DNA from 2 places in the Exiguobacterium sp. KKBO11 genome. Region 2 is predicted to be linked to the other one. Evidence: predicted binding sites of a transcription regulator. Region 2 holds the regulator's gene; the other holds the start of a gene.
What was found. The regulator LexA, encoded in region 2, represses DNA repair genes until DNA is damaged. The targets are predictions, from matches to a motif close to CGAACATATGTTCG.

Region 1 (3,419 bases), on a different contig from region 2:
CAGATGTTCAGTCGAACATGCAGGAACATCTACAGTCGGTTCAACAGTTGATGTCAGAGCTCTCATCCTACAGCCAGGTGCTCGGGGAACAGATGCAGCACCACGTCATTCAGCAAACAGAATTGAAGACACATAGTGCTGTACTCGAGTCGCGGATCAGTTCGTTGCAACAAACTATAAAAAATTAATTTTTTACATTTTTCCTAGTATTAATCTTTAAATTACAATATTTACTTATCATTTAATATGAAATAAAATGTTTTTTGGTAGGTAATTTTATATTTAAGGGGTTAATGAATCAATGGAAGAAAAGAAAAAGAAAAAAGGCGGCTGTTGTGGCTGTGGTTGTCTCATCTTCATTATTTTAATTTTCTTAGGCGCTTGTGGCGCTATTTTTGGAGAAGATGACTCTGACGATAAAGACAATAATACAAAGAGTCATCAATCTACTAAAGACTTGGACTCTGATGATCATAAAAATAACACTGAAGAAAAAAATGATGCTAAAGCTAAGGCAGAAGCTGACGCTAAAGCTAAGGCAGAAGCTGACACTAAAGCCAAGGCAGAAGCTGACGCTAAAGCTAAGGCAGAAGCTGACGCTAAAGCTAAGGCAGAAGCTGACACTAAAGCTAAGGCAGAAGCTGACGCTAAAGCTAAGGCAGAAGCTGACACTAAAGCTAAGGCAGAAGCTGACGCTAAAGCTAAGGCAGAAGCTGACACTAAAGCTAAGACTTGCTTAAATATTCGGGGTAATATCTCTAGTTCAGGTGAGAAAATATATCACCTTCCTAATCAAAGGTTTTATAGTAAAACGGACCCTGAAAAAGTTTTTTGTACAGAAGGTGCAGCTGTAAGTGCTGGATATCGCAAATCAAAAATCTAACTAAAAGTACCGGATATCTCATTTGATATCCGGTACTTTTAGTTAGCTAATAAATTTCGCTTCCTTCTTATCGATGATGTTGCGAATCCGGTTCTCCGTCACCTGATACTGCTCTGCCAATTGACGGGTTGTTTTCCCTTTTTCGTACTGCGCGCGAATCGTTCGAATCTGAAAAGGTGACAGCGTCACATGTTGACCTAACAAGAGATCAAACTCACCAAGTAGTTCAGTATACTGCTGATCGATCGAAGGCAGAACCTCTAAGTTCGACAACTGATCGTCAGCCCGTTTGCCGTTGCGCCGGACGAGTCGCGCTTCCATGACATCTGTCGTCAGAAAGGCTTGTGCGACAAGCAATCCGACCTGCACCCGCTCTCCTCGACCACGTTGGTAGAGCGTGACTTTGCGGTATCCTTCCCGATTGAGCCGTGGACGGAGCAAGACACCTTTTCGTCGTTGCTGGACACCGCGACATGTCACGATCGTCCGGTCGAGCGACCTTACGCGACCAAGTGATGAGACTTCATATATACCTACATAGCCGATGACGGCTTTCCATTGTTCTTGCATGGTTGTCCTCCTTCAGACAAGGACACGACGGGACTTCATACTTGAATTATACCAAATTACGAACAAACGTTCTAGTGATGTCACTCGTCGGAATATGCTATTCTTAGCAGAAAAAGGAAATGAGGTTCGTCTATGAAATTTGTCTTGTTACTTGGTCCGCAAGCGGTCGGAAAGATGACGATCGGTCAGGAAATCGAACGGTTGACGGAGATGAAAGTTTTCCATAACCACCAGACAATCGATCTGTTATTGCCTTATTTTGATTTCTCTGAACCTGCACACCATCGCCTAAAAGATACGATCCGGCGCGAGATGTTCAAGGAAATGGCGAACAGCTCGCTCGAAGGTGTCCTGTTTACGTTCCTCTGTCTATTCGGCGTCGAAGGCGGTGGTCTTGAGTTCATCGAAGAGACAGTTGAGTTATTCGAACAAGCAGGTGCTGACGTCTATATCGTTGAACTGGATGCGCCGGTCGCAACTCGCCTGCACCGAAACACGACTGAAAACCGATTGACGCACAAAGTAACGAAGCGTGACCTCGCTGCTTCTGAACAAGACTTACGCGAAACGGCGGACGGTTACCGAACACGTTCATTGCCAGGCGAATTGCCGGACGTCAACTACCTCTTCCTCGATACGGAACCGTTAAGCGCACGTGAAAGTGCGGAAGCGATTTGCGACCATTTCAACTGGTCCAAAACAACGGTCTAATCACAAACAAGCCCCGTCCTGCTCAGCAGGCGGGGCTTTTTTAATGATAGAGTTTGCGTTCATATCGATTCGCCTGCAACTGGAATCCGTTCCGACGCCAGACCGCCGCACTGCCCGCTTCGCCGTAAATACGCGTCAGTAATAACGTCCGTGCGAGATACGACAAAATCGACGTCAACGCTTCTGTGATGTACCCGCGCTGATCATCCTCATCAGTCGTCGTATAACGTAAGTTTCCGGTCGATGCATTCCATGTGAAGGTAATCGTCCCGACAATCGTTTTCTCACGCAACGCATGCAGCGTCCACTTGCAACCCGATTCTTCATCCGTTGCTTCGACAAACAATCGTGACGTCGTAAAATCCGTATGTCGTCCTTGCATTCAGCTCTCCTCCTCGACCTCAAACGTTGCTGTCGCGTAAACCTCTCCGTTAATTAAAATCGTTAATGTATGTGTACCAGGATAATGGACACGCGTCGTCATGTTCCGAAACGATTGGCGTCGTTCAACTTGTAAGACACCTTTAACTTCCCGCTCCCGCAGTTGAAACACCTTCCGACTCGTTCCACGTTGTTTGACGTAATCGATCGCGTATTCAAGACGCAGACGTTGCTCGACGGAACTGTTTACTTGAAACGAAAACTGTAACTCTTGACCAATAGTCACTGGTGAGACGACCAAGTCCGTAACCGCAACCTCGCCTTGCGTAACGTGTCCGAACAACTGCAACACGTCTGGGTTTCCGCGCTTCAGTAACGTCCGGGAGGCGTGACGCAAAATCCAGTCCGTGTTCGGATCTGTTCCTAAGTGACGTCCAATTCGTTCGATCAAGTATTCCGGATGCGTTTTTGAAATATCATTCAAGTGATTGGCGACACTTTTTCGGACGTAAAGTGACGGATCCTGTAATAAGGCGTCAAGGATCGGTAACGCTGGACGCGGATCAGCAATCAGACGCGGGATCGCTTGTCCCCATGGTAAACGCGGTCGTGTCCCTTCAGACGCTAAGCGCCGGACATGTTCATCGTCTGATGTGGTCCATTTGAATGCCTGCTCAAGATAGAGTTCCTGATCAGCAAGTAGAAAACGGCGAACGGCGAACTCTGACGTCGAATGCGGCGTCAACTTGGCGAGTGTCGCTAACGCAAGCGTCCAGTCGGCGAGTGTTGCTGTCCGTTCGACATACTCCGGAAAGACGATTCCCGGTAGACCGGTAAACTGCGGTGCAAGCCGCTCTAGCTCCGGCACCGAGTC
Region 2 (3,419 bases):
ATCGACGATTTTCATGCCCATGAGTTGGTTTTTGAACGATCCACGGAATGCTGCGAGATATGCTGCACGTAGCTCTTTTTGCTCAGCTGTTTCTGCTTCTGATAACGGCTCGACTTTTGATTTATTCGCTAATGCATTGATTCGATCTAATTGTTCTTGTGATAACATGGAATCCCTCTTTCTCTATGACTCAAACTTGAGTAGTTCAATTGTATTCTTACTGTAAAAGAGCTTACTAAAAAAAGCAAGTTAACCGCGTCAGTCGACGGGTTACTTGCTTCTCATTCCGGGCTAGGTGTCAGTTCGCGGTATTCAAGATATCGACGATTGACCGTTGCCTTTGAAATATCATGTCCCATCCCGCGAAGCGTAATGGCGATATCTGAAAACGTCAGTCCGAGTTCACGGAGACGTACGATTTCTTCGATCGGTACGTCCTTTCGACTACGCCCAGCGTTCTCTCCTTGGCGATTCAGATTTCGTTCCGGGCGAAAGCCTTGTTCGACAGCTCGCCGCATGCCGCGCGCGATTTTTGCGTTATGCAGTTTCCGTTGATATTCTTCCACTAGTGAGACGATCTCAAGGACCATCGCTTCTGCATCCGCAAGCTGGTATTCTCCATCAGAATCAAGTGTCATCAACCGAACACCGTGCTTCTTAAACGTGTGCAAAATAGCGATTTTCGCATTCCCTCGACCAATCCGTGTGTCATCTGTCACGAGGACCGCATCTACCGCATCACGTGTTACATGATCAAGAACCGTCAGCATCCCTTCCCGATCGACGTCATATCCACTCTCTTTTTCAGAGACGACATCCACGACATCAAAACCCTTTTGAGACGCGACCTTCGAAAGCTCCAGCCGTTGGCGTTCAATCGAACTATCTTGTGCTTCTTTTTCGGTCGACACCCGACAATAAATCACGACCTTCATCGTACCTCACATCCCTGTTCGTTCTTTCACAACTTTTCCATTTTGTCATTGTTGTGCGATTGGTACAACGATTTTGCTTTTTGAGATGACGTGTTTTGTTTCAACATCATTATTTTTAATCAACCAATTGACGTACTCTTCATCTGACATCGAACCATCATTGTAGACTTCAGCGATTTGTTCGACTGTAGCGTTCTCATCGACCGTAACGGAAGCTGTCATCAGTTGCGCCACTTTTTCATCCGGGCGTGGTGTGAGTAAAAAGATCACGAAGGCAATACTTAATGCATAGAAGAGAATTGAAAAAGCATGAGTACGAATCGTATGAATCATCATGAATCCCTCCAAATATGAAATGAATGAGTTAGAATAAATGTTCGCGGAACAATTGTTCGCATAACTCATAATAAACACAGAACCCGTGTTCGGTCAACACAAAATGTCGAACAATTGTTTGTACGCTCATTTGTTCTATGTTATAGTGAATCTAGAAACATATATTCTTACATTTCAAACTTCAATCCAGAAAGAGGTGGCAATTCGTATGCGGAAAATGTCTAAGCGCCAACAAGAGATTCTCGACTACATCGTCTCTGAAGTGAAACTGAAGGGGTATCCACCATCAGTTCGTGAAATCGGAGAAGCAGTCGGACTCGCGTCTAGCTCGACGGTACACGGTCATTTGGATCGACTCGAGAAACGGGGAATGATTCGCCGTGACCCGACGAAACCACGTGCGATTGAGATATTGCTTGATAAGCCTGAAGAAATCACGGAAGCCATCGTCCATGTTCCCGTCATCGGGAAAGTCACAGCGGGTCTTCCGATTACAGCGATTGAAAACATCGAAGAACAGTTCCCGCTCCCTGCACATTATGTAGGAAATGAGACGGTCTTCATGTTGACGATCGATGGTGAATCGATGATTAACGCAGGTATTCTTGACGGCGATCGTGTCATCGTGCGCCAACAAAACACAGCAGAAAACGGAGAAATCGTCGTAGCTATGACCGAAGATAGCGAAGCGACGGTGAAACGGTTCTTCTTAGAAGATCAACAGGTACGTCTACAACCAGAAAATGACTCGATGGATCCGATGTATTTCGATAATGTCTCCATTCTTGGTAAGGTAATCGGCGTGTATCGGACGATTCATTGACGGAGGGACCAGTTACGACTGGTCTTTTTTCATGCCTTCAGGAAATGTACATGATACCGTCAATACCGTCGCACTGACGGGTTACGTTGCGTATTCGGTCGCAACGCAACAAACCGATTGGTTACCAACCGCCATCGGTATCGCTGTCGGTACCCTTTGGTTGTCACCCGACCTCGATTTAAAGTCAGAACCGTATTATCGCTTTGGACCATTTCGAGTCCTTTGGATGCCGTACGTCAAAATCATGCCCCATCGCTCGATCTGGTCACATGGACTGATCATCGGAGACATTATCCGGCTTCTTTATAGTGCTGCGATTCTGATTCCGCTACTATTTTTAAGTCTATATTTTCAGGTTCTTGATTCTGCTACGATTGATTCGTGGTTCGCTTCCTTGCCTGCATTCGTCGTCGGTATCATGGTGGCAAGTACGATTCATATCCTACTAGATTATTCCAGCAGTTGGTTTCGACCTAAAAAAAGAAAAAAACGTCGTCGGTAACACCTCTTTTGCTTGCTCGCAGGCAGGAAGAGGTGTTTTCTTATCCACTTTTTCGTATCTTTAAACATCAAAATAAAAAATTTCCATTCCTATATTTCAATTATATGTATTGAAAACGTTCTCAATTCGGAGTAATTTAAAGTAGAAAGGCCATTATCTGCTTTAATCCAAAGGGAGGGTTTTTGCATGAATAACTTTGTATTGGAAATGATCGGTACGATGATCCTCATCCTGCTCGGGGATGGAGTCGTCGCCGGTGTCGTCTTGAAAAAGACGAAATCGGAAAACAGCGGATGGATCGTCATCACGTTCGCTTGGGGTCTTGCCGTCATGACAGCAGCATTCGTCGCTGCTGAAAGTGGAGCACACTTGAACCCCGCATTGACGATCGCACTTGCTTTGAACTCTGACCTACCGTGGGCAGACGTTCCGATCTACATTGCCGGACAACTTGTCGGAGCTTTCATCGGCGCCATTCTCGTTTGGCTTCATTACATGAAACATTTTGAAGCGACTGATGATCAAGCTGCAAAACTCGGTGTATTCGCAACAGGTCCAGCGATTCGTCATACGCCGTCGAACTTGATTTCTGAGATCATCGGGACATTTGTTCTCGTCTTCGGTATCTTGGCACTCGGTTTAACAACGTTCGGAGATGGCTTAAAACCACTCATCGTCGGTTTACTCGTCGTCGTCATCGGTCTCTCGCTCGGTGGTACAACAGGGTATGCCATCAACCCGGCTCGTGACCTTGGACCGCGTATCGCGCACGCTATCCTACCGATTCCGAATAAAGGTTCATCTGACTGGGGCTATTCATGGA

Region 1: the regulator LexA is predicted to act here: its motif matches at 1,513-1,526, upstream of AYO36_RS11935 (NUMOD4 domain-containing protein).

What each region holds. Positions count from the first base shown of each region.
Region 1 covers NZ_LUCU01000033.1:174,396-177,814, reverse strand. The annotation lists gene AYO36_RS11945 (methyl-accepting chemotaxis protein) at 1-188, shown strand, start outside; gene AYO36_RS16925 (sunset domain-containing protein) at 302-883, shown strand; gene AYO36_RS11935 (NUMOD4 domain-containing protein) at 926-1,453, opposite strand; gene AYO36_RS11930 (AAA family ATPase) at 1,586-2,164, shown strand; gene AYO36_RS11925 (GNAT family N-acetyltransferase) at 2,205-2,546, opposite strand; gene AYO36_RS11920 (DNA alkylation repair protein) at 2,547-3,419, opposite strand, start outside.
Region 2 covers NZ_LUCU01000022.1:337,875-341,293, forward strand. The annotation lists gene AYO36_RS08770 (DUF896 domain-containing protein) at 1-168, opposite strand, end outside; gene AYO36_RS08775 (YneB family resolvase-like protein) at 282-935, opposite strand; gene yneA (cell division suppressor protein YneA) at 981-1,268, opposite strand; gene lexA (transcriptional repressor LexA) at 1,480-2,094, shown strand; gene AYO36_RS08790 (metal-binding protein) at 2,126-2,596, shown strand; gene AYO36_RS08795 (MIP/aquaporin family protein) at 2,783-3,419, shown strand, end outside.